Regions from separate parts of the Stenotrophomonas sp. 57 genome, predicted to be linked through region 2. Evidence: predicted binding sites of a transcription regulator. Region 2 holds the regulator's gene; each other region holds the start of a gene.
What was found. The regulator HrcA, encoded in region 2, represses chaperone genes, less so after heat shock. The targets are predictions, from matches to a motif close to TTNGCACTCNNNNNNNNNGAGTGCNAA.

Region 1 (5,451 bases), 2.2 Mb from region 2:
GGGCAAGAGCACCCTGCTCAAGTTGATCCACCTCGACGAGCGGCCCAGCCGCGGCGCGGTGGTGTTCGATGAGCGCAACCTGCTGAAGGTGCGCGGCGGCGACATTCCGCGCCATCGGCGTGCGGTCGGCGCGGTCTACCAGGACCATCGCCTGCTGATGGACCGCTCGATCGCCGAGAACGTGGCGCTGCCGCTGATCCTGCGCGGCACCCGCCGTGGCGACATCGGCAAGCGCGTGCGCTCGGTGCTGGAGCGGATGGGCCTGGGCCATCGCGAGAAGGCGCTGCCCTCGCAGCTGTCAGCCGGCGAGCAGCAGCGCGTCGGCATCGCCCGCGCCATCGTCGGCGAACCCAAGCTGCTGGTGGCCGACGAGCCCACCGGCAACCTCGACCCGACCCTGGCGGCGGAGATCATGGCCCTGTTCGCCGAGCTGCCCTCGCGCGGCACCAGCGTGCTGGTGGTCAGCCACGACCTGCCGCTGCTGCGCCGCATGCGCAAGCGGGTGCTGATCCTCGACCACGGCCGGCTGGTGGATGACATCTCGCCGCAGGACCTGGCGGAGTAACACATGGCGAAGAACGAAAACAGCGAAGCCGCCGCCCCCTCGCGCGTGGGCGTCTGGTTCCAGCACCACGCGCACAGCGTGGTGTTCAGCCTCGGCCGTGCCTTCCGCAAGCCGTGGGCGACCCTGCTGACGGTGATGGTCATGGCGCTGGCGCTGGCCCTGCCGCTGGGCCTGTCGATCGCGCTGGACAACCTCAAGCAGTTCGCCGGCAGCGTGCAGCAGTCGCGTGACATCAACGTGTTCCTGAAGGGCAACGTCGATGGCCCCGGCGCGCTGCGTCTGGCCGGCCAGCTGCGCGACCGCGATGACGTGGCCGAAGTGAACGTGCGCACGCCCGAGCAGGGCCTGCAGGAACTGCGCGATGCCGGCCTCGGCGAGGCGATCGACGCCCTCAACGACAACCCGCTGCCCTCGCTGCTGGTGATCACCCCGGGCCAGGGCAAGGACGACGCACGCCTCGCGCGCGCGCTGGAAAGCCTGCCCGAGGCCGACCTGGTGCAGCACGATGCACTGTGGCGCCAGCGCCTGGATGCCTGGCTGGCATTCGGTGCACGGCTGGTGCAGGTGCTGTCGGTGCTGCTCGGCGTCGGCGCCGCGCTGGTGGTCGGCAACACCGTGCGCCTGGACATCCAGGCCCGCCGCGAAGAGATCGGCGTGCTGCAGCTGCTCGGCGCCAGTGATGGCTTCATCCGCCGCCCGTTCCTGTACCTGGGCGCGTGGTATGGCCTGGGTGCCGGTGCGGTGGCGCTGGCCCTGATCGGCGCCGCCGGTGCCGCGCTGCGCGTGCCGCTGGCCGAACTCTCGCGCAGCTATGGCAGCCCGTTCGTGCTGCACGGCCTGGACCTGCTGCATGGCGGCCTGGTCCTGCTCGGCACGCTGCTGCTGGGCTGGCTGGGTGCGTGGCTGGTGACCGGCCACTTCCTGCGCCAGACACGCCCGACCGACACCTGAGACCGGCATGCAACCGCAAGCGCTGAAGCACCTTGAAGGGCCCGCGACGCGGGTGATGGTGGTCGATGGCTCGAAGCTGGTGCGCAAGCTGATCGCCGACGTGCTGAAGCGCGACCTGCCCGGCGTGGACGTGATCGGCTGCGACAGCATCGAGGACGCGCAGCAAGCGCTGGCGCAGGGCCCGGTGGACCTGGTGACCACCTCACTGACGCTGCGTGATGGCGACGGCCTGGCGCTGGCGCGGATGGTCCGCGAAGCCGCTGGCCAGGCCTATGTGCCGGTGATCGTGGTGTCCGGCGACGCCCAGCAGCACCTGGAGCAGCGCCGCTTCACCGAGTACGTCACCGACTATTTCGACAAATCGCTCGGCCATGAAGCGCTGGCGACCTTCATCCGCGGCTACGTGCAGCCGCAGACCATTCCCGGCGCCACCATCCTCTACATCGAGGACAGCCGCGTGGTGGCCGAAGCGACCAAGCGCATGCTGGAACGCCAGCAGTTGAACGTGCTGCACGTGGTCAGCGCCGAAGAGGCGTTCACCCTGCTCACTGCCGAGTCGCTAGGCCGCAGCCGCCACCGCATCGACCTGGTGCTGACCGACGTCACCCTGAAGGGCGAACTGAGCGGCCGCGATGTGGTGCAGCGCGTGCGCGTGGACTTTGGCTACGGCAAGCGCCGCCTGCCGGTGCTGGTGATGACCGGCGACGGCAACCCGCACAACCAGACCGGGCTGCTGCAGTCCGGTGCCAACGACCTGGTGCTCAAGCCGATCGAAGAACGGCTGCTGGTCACCAAGGTGCTGTTCCAGCTGCGGCTGGCCCGATTGAACGATGGACCCCTGATTCGATGATGGATGAAGTAGCCGACACCCCGACGATCCAGCTGGAACCGAGCTGGAAGCAGCATGTCGGCGATTACCTGCTGCAGCCGCAGATGCGCGAGCTTTCCAGCTTCCTGCGCCAGCGCAAGGCCGCTGGTGCGGCAGTGTTCCCGCCTGGCCCGCAGATCTTTGCTGCGTTCGACGCCACGCCGTTCGAGCAGGTAAAGGTGGTCATCCTCGGCCAGGACCCGTACCACGGCCGAGGCCAGGCCCATGGCCTGAGCTTCTCGGTGCCGCCGGGCGTACCGGTCCCGCCGTCGCTGCTGAACATCTACAAGGAGATCGAGAGCGATCTCGGCCTCCCGCGCCCGGACCACGGCTGCCTGATCCCGTGGGCGCAGCGCGGCGTGCTGCTGCTCAACGCCGTGTTGACGGTGGAAGAGGGCAAGGCCGGCGCGCACCAGGGCCGTGGCTGGGAAGGCTTCACCGATCACGTGGTGGACGTGCTCAACTGCGAACGCGAAGGCCTGGTGTTCATGCTCTGGGGCGCCTATGCCCAGCAGAAGGGCAAGGTGATCGACACCCGGCGCCATCGCGTGCTGAAGTCGCCGCACCCGTCGCCGCTGTCGGCCCACCGTGGCTTCCTTGGGTGCCGGCATTTCTCGATGGCCAACGAGTACCTGCAGCGCCGCGGGCAGGCCCCGATCGACTGGTCGCTTCCGCCGCGCTCGGCGCTCTGAGCACGGGCGGGGGCCAAGCCTGAACACCGGGCAACGTTTCTGGTCCTGAATGGGCCTTCTGGACGGCCCGTTCAGCTCCGCTTGACCGGAATCGGCCGGTTTATGGTGGGTAATTGGTTGAATTCCAAGGGATTGTGAATCCCGAAAAGCGTGCTCGCCACTGTCATCAAATCGCGCTACGGTAGGGCTCTGTTTGGGACCAGTGTTGCATCAATAGGATGCTGGAACTTTTTCCTCCTTTAGCAGTCCAAATCCCGGACTGCTAAGATGGGTGCCTATGAGCCAGAACACCTCTACTGCCCTTGTGGCAAACAATCTCCCGATTCCCAGTGCGCTCGGTTCGCTGGACGCCTACATCGGTGCCGTGCACCAGATCCCGGTGCTGTCGGTCGATGACGAACAGGACCTGGCCCGTCGTTTCCGCGACGGTGACGATCTGGACGCCGCACGTGAGCTGGTGCATTCGCACCTGCGCTTCGTGGTGCACGTGGCCCGCGGTTACAACGGCTACGGCCTTGCGCTGGGCGACCTGATCCAGGAAGGCAACATCGGCCTGATGAAGGCGGTCAAGCGCTTCGACCCCGACATGGGCGTGCGTCTGGTGTCCTTCGCCGTGCATTGGATCCGTGCCGAAATGCACGAGTTCATCCTGAAGAACTGGCGCATCGTCAAGGTCGCTACCACCAAGGCGCAGCGCAAGCTGTTCTTCAACCTGCGCAAGTCGAAGACGCGCCTGGGCTGGATGAACGCGGCTGAAGTCAGCGCGGTGGCCAAGGACCTGAACGTGTCCGAGCGCGAGGTCATGGAAATGGAATCGCGCCTGTCCGGTCGCGATATCGGTTTCGATGCGCCCACCGACGAGGACAACGAACATGCGCCGCCGTCGCCGGCCGCGTTCCTGGTTGCCAACGACGAAGACCCGTCGATGGCCTATGAGCGTGCCGACAGCGAAGACAACCAGATGCAGCTGCTGCGCGAAGGCCTGGCCGAGCTGGATGCCCGTTCGCGCGACATCATCCGCCGCCGCTGGCTGGATGCCGACAGCAAGGTGACGCTGCAGGAACTGGCCGACGAATACGGCGTGTCGGCCGAGCGTATCCGCCAGGTGGAAGCGAACGCGCTGAAGAAGATGAAGGCGCTGTTCACCGCGTAAGGCGGGGTGGCGTTGAAGCAGAGAAAAGGCCCGGCACTGCCGGGCCTTTTTCGTTTGGTTGGGTTCATCCACGCATGGCGTGGGTCTAAGGTAGAGCCGCGCCATGCGTGGATGCCGGGCACTGATACTGCGTCATGGCATCGGCTTTCCCGTCGTTTGCATCAGAGCCCAGACCGGGATAGAGGCGTGCTGCCGGAAGTCGATCGTGTTGAAGGTCGCCAGACCCGCCAGCACCTGCAGTTCCCGGCTGAGCGCCGAGCGCTGAATGGCCAGAGTAGGGGTGGCAAAGCGCGCGTAGCCGCCGCGGTTCCAGTCGTACACATGGATGCCGCGCGAAGCCATGGCCACACCGTCATCGTCCCGGGGAACCTTCATGTGCGTGATGGCCCTGCCAACCACCGGCAGCTCCATCAACATCATTTCGATATCGAAGATGTCCACCGCCGCTTGACTCAGAAGCGCGGCAGGGATGTCTCCCTCGCCTGCGGTGACGAATGCCGCCACGGCGCCGGTCTGGTCCACGCCCAGCCAGACGCAATCAAAGCCATCCGGATATTCCTGATGTTGGCGCATTCTGCTTCCTCCCGTCCCTGAAGCCGCGACACTTCTAAACCTGATCGACCGGAAGGGTCTGGGCGCTGTTCTTTAGAGCAAAGGCCCGGCATTGCCGGGCCTTCTCGTCGGTGGAACTCACCCAGAGCCACGCCACGCGTGGCTGCACCCCACACCTCACCCCTCGCGTGCGATCGCGCGCCAACCGATGTCGTTGCGGTGGAACTCGTTGGCCCAGGTCACCTTGGCCACGCCGGCATAGGCATTGGCCTGTGCGTCGCGCACGCTGTCGCCCAGTGCCGCCACGCACAGCACGCGGCCGCCGGCGCTGAGCACTTGGCCCTGCGCGTCCAGCGCGGTGCCGGCATGGAACACCTTGGCGCTGGCCGGCACATCGGCCAGGCCGGAAATCACGTCACCGGTGATCGGCGATTCCGGGTACGGCTTGGCGGCCAGCACCACGCCAAGCGACGGGCGCGGGTCCCACTGCGCCTCCACCTGGTCCAGGCGACCGTCGATGGCCGCCTCCACCAGGTCGACCAGGTCGGACTGCAGGCGCAGCATCACCGGCTGGGTTTCCGGGTCGCCGAAGCGCACGTTGAATTCGATCACCTTCGGCGCGCCGCTGGCGTCGATCATCAGGCCGGCATAGAGGAAGCCGGTGAAGGGA
Region 2 (5,451 bases):
ATCGCCGCCGGACGCCTGCTGCCGGTGCTGGAGGAAGCCAATCCCGGTGACCTGGAAGAGGTGCACGCGGTGTTTCTGGGGCAGGGCGGCTACCTGCCGCTGCGGGTGCGCGCGTTCCTGGATTACCTGGTGGAAACGGTGGACCTGGCGCGGCCCTTGGGGTGAGAGCGCCGGCGGACAGAAGCCGAGCATGGGCTCGGCTCTACATGTCGGTTTCGTTCGGGATGTTCCTGTAGAGCCGAGCCCATGCTCGGCCCGGTCGGCGTTACACCTGCAGCAGCTTGCGCGCAGCGGCGCGCGCCTCCTTGCTCACTTCCACGCCACCGAGCATGCGCGCCAGCTCTTCCTCGCGCGCCTTGCTGTCCAGCTTCTCCACGGCGCTCTGGGTCATGCCTTCCACCGGCGCCTTGCTGACCCGGTAGTGCGCGTGGCCCTTGGAGGCGACCTGCGGCAGGTGGGTCACGCACAGTACCTGGCGCTTCTCGCCGAGGGCGCGCAGCTTCTGGCCGACGATGTCGGCCACGGCGCCACCGATGCCGGAATCAACTTCGTCGAACACCATGGTCGGCACCGCATCCAGGTCCAGCGCAGCCACTTCGATGGCCAGTGAGATACGCGACAGTTCACCGCCCGAGGCGACCTTGCGCAGGGCGCGCGGCGGTTGCCCAGCGTTGGCGGCGACCAGGAATTCCACGCGCTCGGCGCCCTGCGGATCGGGCTTGCCGGACTCCTGCGGCTCCAGCTCGATCAGGAACTGGCCACCGCCCATGCCGAGCTCGGCGATGATGCCGGTGGTGGTGGCCGACAGCTCGGCAGCGGCATTGCGGCGGCTGGCGGTCAGTGCCTCGGCCTGCACGCGCCAGGACGCGGCGGCCTTGTCGATCTCGCCGGCCAGGCGCTGCAGGCGCTCGTCGGCGCCGCGCAGCTGTTCCACTTCGGCATGCATGCGCTCGCGCTGCGCGCCCAGCTCGTCCATCGGCACGCGATGCTTGCGCGCCAGGTCGTGCAGGCGGCCGAGACGGCGTTCGTTCTCTTCGAACTGCTCCGGGTCTGCGTCGAGGTCGTCGTGCACCCGGTCGAGCAGCGACAGGGCTTCGTGCAGCTGGATCGAGGCGTTCTCGATCAGGCCATCCACCTCGCCCAGGCGCGGGTCGTGTTCGATCAGGCGTGACAGTTCGTGGCGTACCTGCTGCAGCAGGTCCAGTGCGGAGCTGCCGTCGTCGCCGTTGAGCTGGTTGCTGGCCGCCTGGCAGGCGCTCAGCAGGGCGCTGGCGTGGGCCTGGCGGCGGTGGCTGGCGCCGAGCGCGGCGATCGACTCCGGCTCCAGGTCTTCACGGTCCAGCTCGCGCAGCTGGTGCTCCAGGAAGCCGATCCGGTCACTGACGTCACCCTGTTGCGACAGCGCCAGCGATTCATCGACCAGTGCCTGCCAGGCCGCGGCGGCCCGGCGCACCTGGCGGCGTTCGTTTTCGTTGCGTGCATAGGCGTCGAGCAGGGCCAGCTGCGACGGGCGCGTCAGCAGGGCCTGCTGTTCGTGCTGCCCGTGGATCTCCACCAGCAGCGAGGCCAGGTCGCCCAGCTGCGCCAGGGTCACCGGGCGGCCATTGATCCAGGCCCGCGAACCGCCATCGGCGCGGATCACGCGGCGCAGCTGGCACTGTTCCTCATCGTCCAGCTCGTTGTCGGCCAGCCACTGGCGCGCGGCCTGCAGCTGCTCCAGCGCGAACTCGGCGGAAAGCTCGGCACGGGCGGCGCCATGGCGGACTACGCCGCTGTCGGCGCGCAGGCCGGACAGGAAGCCCAGCGCGTCGACCATCAGCGACTTGCCGGCGCCGGTCTCGCCTGAAACGACGGTCATGCCGGGCCCGAACTCCAGTTCGGTGGCGCGGACGACGGCGAAATCCTTGATCGAAAGATGTCTGAGCATGGGTAAGGGGGTATCAGCAGCCGCGCAACGCTAGCACGCGGGCGAGGGAGGTCCAATGACTTGCCAAGGTGATGCGCCGCCATTATCTAGTGTCCGTGTCTCACAGGTTGATTCCATGCACGGTTCTCCCGACCAGCTTGCCCCGCGTGCGCGCCATCTGCTGCGCACGCTGATCGCGCGTTACATCCAGGACGGTGAGCCGGTCGGCTCGCAGACGCTGGCGCGCGTGGCCGGGCTGGAGGTCAGCCCGGCCACCATCCGCAACATCCTCGGCGACCTGGAGGACCTGGGCCTGCTGGCCTCGCCGCACACCTCGGCCGGGCGCGTCCCGACCGCGCATGGCTACCGGGTGTTCGTCGACAGCCTGCTGCAGATGCAGCCGCCGGGCGAGGGCGAGTTGGCCCGGTTGCGCCAGGAGCTGGCCGGCGGCGGCAGCACCCAGGCCCTGCTCGGCAGCGCTTCGGAGCTGTTGTCGGCGATGAGCCACTTCGTCGGCGTGGTCAGCGCACCGCGGCGCGAGCAGTTCGCCTTCCGCCAGATCGATTTCGTGGCGCTGGACGGGCGCCGCGTGCTGGCGATCCTGGTGTTTGCCGACAACGAGGTGCAGAACCGGGTCATCGAGACCCGCCAGGAGTTCGCGCCGGGCCAGCTGGAGCAGGTGGCCAACTACCTCAATGCCCATTTCGCCGGCCTGCCGATGGCCGAGATCCGCACCCGCCTGCTGCTGGAGCTGCGCGACGCCCGTTCCGAGCTGGAACAGCTGCTGGCGCACAGCATCGAGCTGGCCGAGCAGGCCCTGCAGCCGGCGGCCGACGACATGCTGGTGGCCGGGCAGACCCGGCTGATGGGGGTGCAGGACCTGTCCGACCTGGAGCGCCTGCGCGAGCTGTTCGAGCTGTTCTCCAGCAAGCGCGAGATCCTGCAGCTGCTGGAGCGGACCATCCGGGCGCCGGGCGTGCGCATCTTCATCGGCGAGGAAACCGGGATGATGCCGCTGCAGGGCGTCTCGCTGGTCACTGCGCCGTACACGGCCAACGGCCAGGTGCTGGGCGTGCTGGGCGTGATCGGCCCCAAGCGGATGGCCTACGACCGCATGATCCCGCTGGTCCAGGCCACCGCCGATGTGCTCGGCGCGGCCTTTTCACCGACCGGACGCACGCCGGGAACATCCGACGCTTGAAACGCAGCATCCCGCCCACACTAGGGTGGTTGGAGGCGGAGAGTGACCGCCAGGGACCCAGACATGAACCACGAACAGCCAGATATCGAATCCCAGCAGAGTGCCGCCGATGCGGCTGCCACCGCCGGCGCCAGCGACGAAATCGAGCGCCTGCGCGCCGAAATCGAACAGGTCAAGGCCGATGCGCTGCGTGAGCGCGCCGACCTGGACAACCAGCGCAAGCGCGTTGCCCGTGACATCGAGCAGGCCCGCAAGTTCGCCAACGAGAAGCTGCTGGGCGAGCTGCTGCCGGTGTTCGACAGCCTGGATGCCGGCCTGAAAGCCGCCGGCGACGACCCGCACCCGCTGCGCGAAGGCCTGGAGCTGACCTACAAGCAGCTGCTGAAGGTCGCCGCCGACAACGGCCTGGTGCTGCTGGACCCGATCGGCCAGCCGTTCAACCCGGAACACCACCAGGCCATCAGCCAGGTGCCGACCCCCGGCGCTGCCCCGGGCAGCGTGGTGACCGTGTTCCAGAAGGGCTACCTGCTCAACGAGCGCCTGCTGCGGCCGGCGCTGGTGGTGGTGGCCGCCGATTGATCCCGCAGGGCCGGGCGGCGGGAATGACCCGTCACCCGGCCCGACGCTGAACGCGGCGGACGACCGGAAACACAGCGTTCGGGAGATGGCTTGAATGTTCCACGAGCCTCCCCCACATCGTATTCATCCACCGGCCGAACGGCCGGACTGACCCCAACAAGCATCCTCAGGAGTCTCCCCCATGGGCAAGATCATTGGTATCGACCTCGGCACCACCAACTCGTGCGTGGCGATCATGGACGGCGGCAAGGCCCGCGTCATCGAGAATTCGGAAGGCGATCGCACCACCCCGTCGATCGTCGCCTACACCAAGGACGGCGAAGTCCTGGTCGGTGCCTCGGCCAAGCGCCAGGCCGTGACCAACCCGAAGAACACCTTCTACGCGGTGAAGCGCCTGATCGGCCGCAAGTTCACCGACGCCGAAGTGCAGAAGGACATCGCGCACGTCCCGTACAGCATCCTGGCCCATGACAATGGCGACGCCTGGGTGGCCACCAGCGACGGCAAGAAGATGGCCCCGCAGGAAATCTCGGCCAAGGTGCTGGAAAAGATGAAGAAGACCGCCGAGGACTTCCTCGGTGAGAAGGTCACCGAAGCGGTCATCACCGTGCCGGCCTACTTCAACGACAGCCAGCGCCAGGCGACCAAGGACGCCGGCCGCATCGCCGGCCTGGACGTCAAGCGCATCATCAACGAGCCGACCGCGGCCGCGCTGGCCTATGGCCTGGACAAGGGCGACAACAAGGATCGCAAGATCGTGGTGTACGACCTGGGCGGCGGCACCTTCGACGTCTCGGTGATCGAGATCGCCAACGTCGACGGTGAGAAGCAGTTCGAAGTGCTGGCCACCAACGGCGACACCTTCCTGGGTGGCGAAGACTTCGACAACCGCGTCATCGAGTACCTGGTTGAAGAATTCAACAAGGACCAGGGCATCGACCTGCGCAAGGATCCGCTGGCCCTGCAGCGCCTGAAGGATGCTGCCGAGCGCGCCAAGATCGAGCTGTCCAGCGCCCAGCAGACCGAAGTGAACCTGCCGTACGTCACTGCCGACGCGTCGGGTCCGAAGCACCTGAACATCAAGCTGACCCGCGCCAAGCTGGAAGCGCTGGTGGACGACCTGATCAAGAAGTCGATCGAGCCGTGCCGCGTCGCCCTGAACGATGCCGGCCTGCGTTCGAGCGACATCAGCGAAGTGATCCTGGTCGGCGGCCAGACCCGCATGCCGAAGGTGCAGCAGGCGGTGACCGAGTTCTTCGGCAAGGAACCGCGCAAGGACGTCAACCCGGACGAAGCCGTGGCACTGGGTGCGGCGATCCAGGGCGGCGTGCTGGGCGGCGACGTCAAGGACGTGCTGCTGCTGGACGTGACCCCGCTGTCGCTGGGTATCGAAACCATGGGTGGCGTGTTCACCAAGATCATCGAGAAGAACACCACCATCCCGACCAAGGCCTCGCAGGTGTTCTCCACCGCCGAGGACAACCAGTCGGCCGTGACCGTGCACGTGCTGCAGGGTGAGCGCGAACAGGCCCGCTTCAACAAGTCGCTGGCCAAGTTCGACCTGTCCGGCATCGAGCCGGCCCCGCGTGGCCTGCCGCAGGTGGAAGTGTCCTTCGACATCGACGCCAACGGCATCCTGCACGTGTCGGCCAAGGACAAGAAGACCAACAAGGAACAGAAGGTCGAGATCAAGGCCGGTTCGGGTCTGTCCGAGGAAGAGATCGCACGCATGGTCGCCGACGCGGAAGCCAACCGCGAAGAAGAC
Region 3 (5,451 bases), 2.2 Mb from region 2:
AGCGGTCCGGGTTCGGCGTGGTTGCCGGCGGGCGCGTACGCAGTGCGTTGTCACCCTGCGCATCGGCGGCGAATTCATTACCGCTTCCGGCGCCTGCAACGGCCGGGGTGGTCGCATCCGTATTGGGCACCGTCGGCATCAGGCGCAGGGGGGCGCCGTTGGCGCCTTCGCGTGGCGCCGCAGCCAACGGGCTGATCACCTCGTTACGCGGCGGTGCCTGGTCGGCGCTGGCGCTGACCTTGCCGGCGGGGATCGACAGCTTCACCCGGCGGGTCATCGGCGGGTAGCAGATGCCATCGGTCTGGCAGCCCTGGAAGGTCACCAGCAGGGTGCCGTCAACCGCGTCGGCAGCGGAACGACGCAGCGGCAGTGGTACTTCCACCTGGTTGAAGTAGACCGAGACATCACCGAAGTGTTCATCACGATGCGACTGCGCAGCCGGCCAGCGCGGCGTGCCGGCCTGCACGCCGGTGCTGCCTTCCAGCTTCAGCGAGGTGCGGTCGCGATACAGGTAGTAGCCCGGCGCCGGGCTGAAGCGCAGCAGCAGGGTGTTGCCGTCGCTGGCGATGGCATCGAAGCCGAATGCCTGCTCGGACGGAAGCGGCAGCGCCTGGCTGTTGCTGGCGGCACCCGGCAGGCGCAGCCCGCCGCTGTTGCCGGCACCGGCCAGCGGGTTGTTGAACGGGCTGGTGGCGCCGGCACGCGTGGCCGGAGCCGCGGCCTGGGCACCGCCACCGGGCAGGGTGACCTGAACCACGCGCTTCTGCGGTGGATAGCAGACACCGGCATCGGCGCAGCCCTGGTAACGCACTTCCAGGCTGATGGTGCCGGCGGCGTCGGTCGGCGTGCCGGGCAGGGTGGCCTGCAGGCGTTCGCGATAGGTTTCGACTTCGCCGAAGAAATCATCGTGGTGCCTGTCACCCTTGGGCATCTGCAGCGCGCCGGCATTGAACGCCGGATCGGCCTTGACGCTGGTGCGGTGGCGATACAGGTAGTAGCCGGGTGCGATCGTGAACTGCAGTTGCACCTGGCCGCGCTCGGGGGCAGTGGCGGTCAGCGCGAACGCCTGGTCCACCGGCAGCAGGTCCTTCTCATCCAGCGCGGACGCTGGCAGCGAGAACCACAACAGAGCGCACAGGGCGGCGCCACGCGCAAACAGAGTCTTCAATCAGCTTCCTCCCGGGTCTGTGCCCGGATCCAATCCAGATACGCCGGCAGGCCGGCCCGGGTTTCGACCGCGATGCACTCCGGGAGTTCATACGGATGCAGTTCGACGATCCGGGCAATCGCGTCATCGACGCGGCTTGCGGTGGTCTTCACCAGCAGCTGCAGCTCGGCGTCGGTGGTCACCTCGCCCTGCCAGCGATAGGTCGACTGTGCGCCCTCCAGGCGGGTCACGCACGCGGCCAGGCGCTCGCCGACCAGTGCGTGCGCGATGCGCTCGGCACTGGCCCGGTCCGGGCAGGTGGTCAACAGCAGCAGGACGGGATCGACGGTCGACATGGCCGTCGAGTATAGGGCCGCCGCCGGGTCAGGACCCGGCGGCGGCAGTGGACCGCTGCGTTGCGCGGTCAGTTGGCCAGCTGGCAGGTCGCCGGCCTGGCCGAGGTGAACAGGCCCGGGGTCGCCCACTCGGGGTGGTCGATGAACGGATTGCGGTTGCCCTGGAAGCTGTAGATCACGTCATTGCGCGCACGTTCGGCGTCATCCGGCGGGTCGGACAGGTGCCAGTCGATCAGCGTGGACAGCAGGCCCATATAGGCCGGCGAGCTGCTGGTCTTGACGATCTTGCTGCGGTCGTCGGTCAGCTCCAGGTCCGGCTCGGACTGGCCGGTGGCCGCATCCTTGCCGCCTTCATAGCGGATGGCCATGTACATCACCGCACGCGCCATGTCGCCCTTGCGCTTGCCCCACACCTCGAACGTGCCGGTGTTGCCGTCCGGCGTGCGCACCCAGTTGGAATTGCCCGGATAGCCACCGCTGCCGCCGCCCTGGCCGGTGTTGGCTTCGGTGGCGCGCTCGCCGCAGCTGGCGTCGCACTTGGCGAACGGCTTGTTGCCACGGTCGGCATTCCACTGTGCATCGGTCAGGTACAGCATGTGGGTGTCGGTGTACGGCGCGTACGGCAGGCCCTTGTCGCCGGTGGTGCTGGCGAAGCCCAGCGAGTTCGGCCAGGTGTGTTCGCGGTTGTACTTCAGGCCACTGCCGCTGCCGGCGCGATCGGTGACCTTGGCATAGCTGCGGTTGCGATACGCGTCGAGGATGCGGTTCGGGTTGTTAGGGTCCTCGTCGGCAATCTCCAGGATGGTCCAGGTGCTGGTGCCCGAGCCGCTGTACGGATAGGCGGTGTGGCCCTTGATGGTGGCGTGCAGCGAGCAGCGCAGCTGGCTGGGGCTGGAGGTGTTCACCTTCGAGTAGTAGCCGGCCGGCACGCCCGGGTTGCCCGGGTCCGGATTGCCGCCGGTGCTGGCCACGGTGAAGGCGATGCGGCTGTCGGCGGCCGGATGCGCGCCCTGCAGGTCGGTGATGCGCGCGGCGCGGATGTCGAAGCGGCAGGCCTCACCGGCCACCAGCGCGGTGTTGGTGGACAGCTTCACGCTGCGCCCGCTGGCCGGGAAGGTCAGCGGCACGCTGCCGGAAGTGCCGCAGCTCAGCGCGAACGCGCCGCTGGCCAGGTTCACGGTTTCGCTGAACACCACTTCCAGATCGGCGGCGGCCGGGAAGGTGCTGCTGCCCTGCGCCGGGGTGGTGGTGGACACCGAAGGTGGCGTGTTCGGGCCCGGGGTGCCGCCGCCGATGAAGGTCTGGCCGTTGTTGCAGCTGCCGAAGGTCTGCCTGGCCGATTCGGCCCAGGTGAAGTGGGCGTACTGGCTGCCGCTGCCGGTCAGCTGCAACGAGGTACCTGGCGCCGTGCTGTTGGTCTCGGCCACCGGGATGTTCTGGCTGGTCATGCCGGCGGCAGGGCCACCGGAGGCGGTGATGGCGCCCTCGTAGCTGAGGAACTGGACCACCTTGCCGCTGGCATCGACCAGGGCGATGCCGTCGTTCGGACCGTTTTGGATGCCGTTGGTCGGGTAATTGACCACGGCGATGGTGGCGCTGCCGCAGCCGGCGGCGCTGCCGGCCGGAACCGGGTTGTTGGCGTAGACCGTGGCGGCCGACGGAGTGCTGCCGTTGTACAGGTACAGGCGGTAGCCGGACAGATCCTCACCGGCGGTGGCGACGACCTCGATCGCTTCGCCGACGTCACCGGCGGCGGTGCTGTCGTCGTAGTGCAGTTCGTTGATGAAGACCTCGGCCTGGGCCGGCGCGGCGGCCAGCGCCAGCAGGCAGGCGGCGGCAAGCGGGGACAGCAATCGCATCGACAACTCCTTGTGATTGGGAATGCGCGGCCGAGCCTAAGGCCGATCCGATGACACTTTGTCGTAAATGAACGTCAGATATCTGACAGTGGGACATCTATCACTAAATGGCCCCCCTTCCCCCTTGGCTTGCCGCACTGCATCCCTATACAGCCGTCCACCCAGGGAGGGAGGTTTCCTGGCCCGGAGAAAAATTTCGGGATCAGCCCTTGAAAGGCCTGTGGAGGTCTCCATCTCTGTCGTGCTCCCGACTTGTCGGGCTTTTTCACGCGCGTTGCTGGCACTCGCCTGGTGCGACTGCTAACATCGCCGGACTTTTTTAGACCAATCAATAACTTAAGAGGTCTCTCATGAGCATCAAGCCGCTGCACGACCGCGTTGTGGTCAAGCCGATCGAAGCCGACGAAATCTCCGCCGGTGGCATCGTCATTCCGGATTCGGCCAAGGAAAAGTCCACCAAGGGTGAAGTCGTGGCCGTCGGCCCGGGCAAGCCGCTGGACAACGGCAGCGTGCGCGCTCCGTCGCTGAAGGTTGGCGACAAGGTCATCTACGGCCAGTACGCCGGCAGCTCGTACAAGAGCGAAGGCGTCGAGTACAAGGTCCTGCGCGAAGACGACGTGCTCGCCGTCATCGGCTGAGCCTCGGCGCGACCTGCTTTTCTGTAAGACATCCCTTTTCGTCGCCGGGCCCGGCCCGGCGCAAACATCGAGGTAATCGCAATGGCTGCCAAGGATATTCGTTTCGGTGAAGACGCCCGTTCGCGCATGGTGCGCGGCGTCAACGTTCTCGCCAATGCCGTCAAGGCCACCCTGGGCCCGAAGGGCCGCAACGTCGTGCTGGAAAAGAGCTTCGGCGCGCCGACCATCACCAAGGACGGCGTCTCCGTCGCCAAGGAAATCGAACTGGCTGACAAGTTCGAGAACATGGGTGCGCAGATGGTGAAGGAAGTTGCTTCCCGCACCAACGACGACGCGGGCGACGGCACCACCACCGCCACCGTGCTGGCCCAGGCCCTGATCCGCGAAGGCGCCAAGGCTGTGGCCGCCGGCATGAACCCGATGGACCTCAAGCGCGGTATCGACAAGGCCGTTTCGGCCGCCGTGGCCGAGCTGAAGAACATCTCCAAGCCGACCGCCGACGACAAGGCGATCGCCCAGGTCGGTACCATCTCGGCCAACTCGGACGAGTCGATCGGCCAGATCATCGCTGACGCGATGAAGGAAGTCGGCAAGGAAGGCGTCATCACCGTTGAAGAAGGCTCGGGCCTGGACAACGAGCTGGACGTGGTCAAGGGCATGCAGTTCGACCGCGGCTACCTGTCGCCTTACTTCATCAACAACCAGCAGTCGCAGACCGCTGACCTGGATGACCCGTTCATCCTGCTGCACGACAAGAAGATCTCCAACGTCCGCGACCTGCTGCCGGTGCTGGAAGGCGTCGCCAAGGCCGGCAAGCCGCTGCTGATCGTGGCCGAGGAAGTTGAAGGCGAAGCGCTGGCCACCCTGGTCGTCAACACCATCCGTGGCATCGTCAAGGTCGTGGCCGTCAAGGCGCCGGGCTTCGGCGACCGTCGCAAGGCGATGCTGGAAGACATGGCCGTGCTGACCGGCGGCACCGTGATCTCCGAAGAAGTCGGCCTGTCGCTCGAGAAGGCCACCATCAAGGACCTGGGCCGCGCCAAGAAGGTGCAGGTCTCCAAGGAGAACACCACCATCATCGACGGCGTCGGCGACAAGGCCAACGTTGATGCACGCGTGGCGCAGATCAAGACCCAGATCCAGGACACCTCCTCGGATTACGACCGCGAGAAGCTGCAGGAACGCGTGGCCAAGCTGGCCGGCGGTGTTGCCGTGATCAAGGTCGGCGCCTCGACCGAAATCGAAATGAAGGAAAAGAAGGATCGCGTCGACGACGCCCTGCACGCCACCCGTGCGGCCGTTGAAGAAGGCGTGGTTCCGGGCGGCGGCGTTGCGCTGGTCCGCGCGATCACCGCGCTGGCCGGCCTGAAGGGCGCCAACGAAGACCAGAACCACGGCATCCAGATCGCCCTGCGTGCGATGGAAGCCCCGCTGCGCGAGATCGTTGCCAA

Region 1: the regulator HrcA is predicted to act here: its motif matches at 3,316-3,342, upstream of rpoH (RNA polymerase sigma factor RpoH).
Region 3: the regulator HrcA is predicted to act here: its motif matches at 3,640-3,666, upstream of QP512_RS18160 (co-chaperone GroES).

What each region holds. Positions count from the first base shown of each region.
Region 1 is NZ_CP127407.1:3,990,206-3,995,656, reverse strand. Features, by position in the region: gene ftsE (cell division ATP-binding protein FtsE) at 1-565, shown strand, start outside; gene ftsX (permease-like cell division protein FtsX) at 569-1,516, shown strand; gene QP512_RS18385 (response regulator) at 1,524-2,366, shown strand; gene ung (uracil-DNA glycosylase) at 2,363-3,076, shown strand; gene rpoH (RNA polymerase sigma factor RpoH) at 3,354-4,229, shown strand; gene QP512_RS18370 (hypothetical protein) at 4,362-4,802, opposite strand; gene purD (phosphoribosylamine--glycine ligase) at 4,959-5,451, opposite strand, start outside.
Region 2 is NZ_CP127407.1:1,780,820-1,786,270, forward strand. Features, by position in the region: gene QP512_RS08310 (LysR family transcriptional regulator) at 1-165, shown strand, start outside; gene recN (DNA repair protein RecN) at 266-1,927, opposite strand; gene hrcA (heat-inducible transcriptional repressor HrcA) at 2,043-3,107, shown strand; gene grpE (nucleotide exchange factor GrpE) at 3,171-3,686, shown strand; gene dnaK (molecular chaperone DnaK) at 3,868-5,451, shown strand, end outside.
Region 3 is NZ_CP127407.1:3,947,419-3,952,869, reverse strand. Features, by position in the region: gene QP512_RS18175 (protein-disulfide reductase DsbD) at 1-1,168, opposite strand, end outside; gene cutA (divalent-cation tolerance protein CutA) at 1,165-1,503, opposite strand; gene QP512_RS18165 (endonuclease) at 1,572-3,362, opposite strand; gene QP512_RS18160 (co-chaperone GroES) at 3,713-4,000, shown strand; gene groL (chaperonin GroEL) at 4,082-5,451, shown strand, end outside.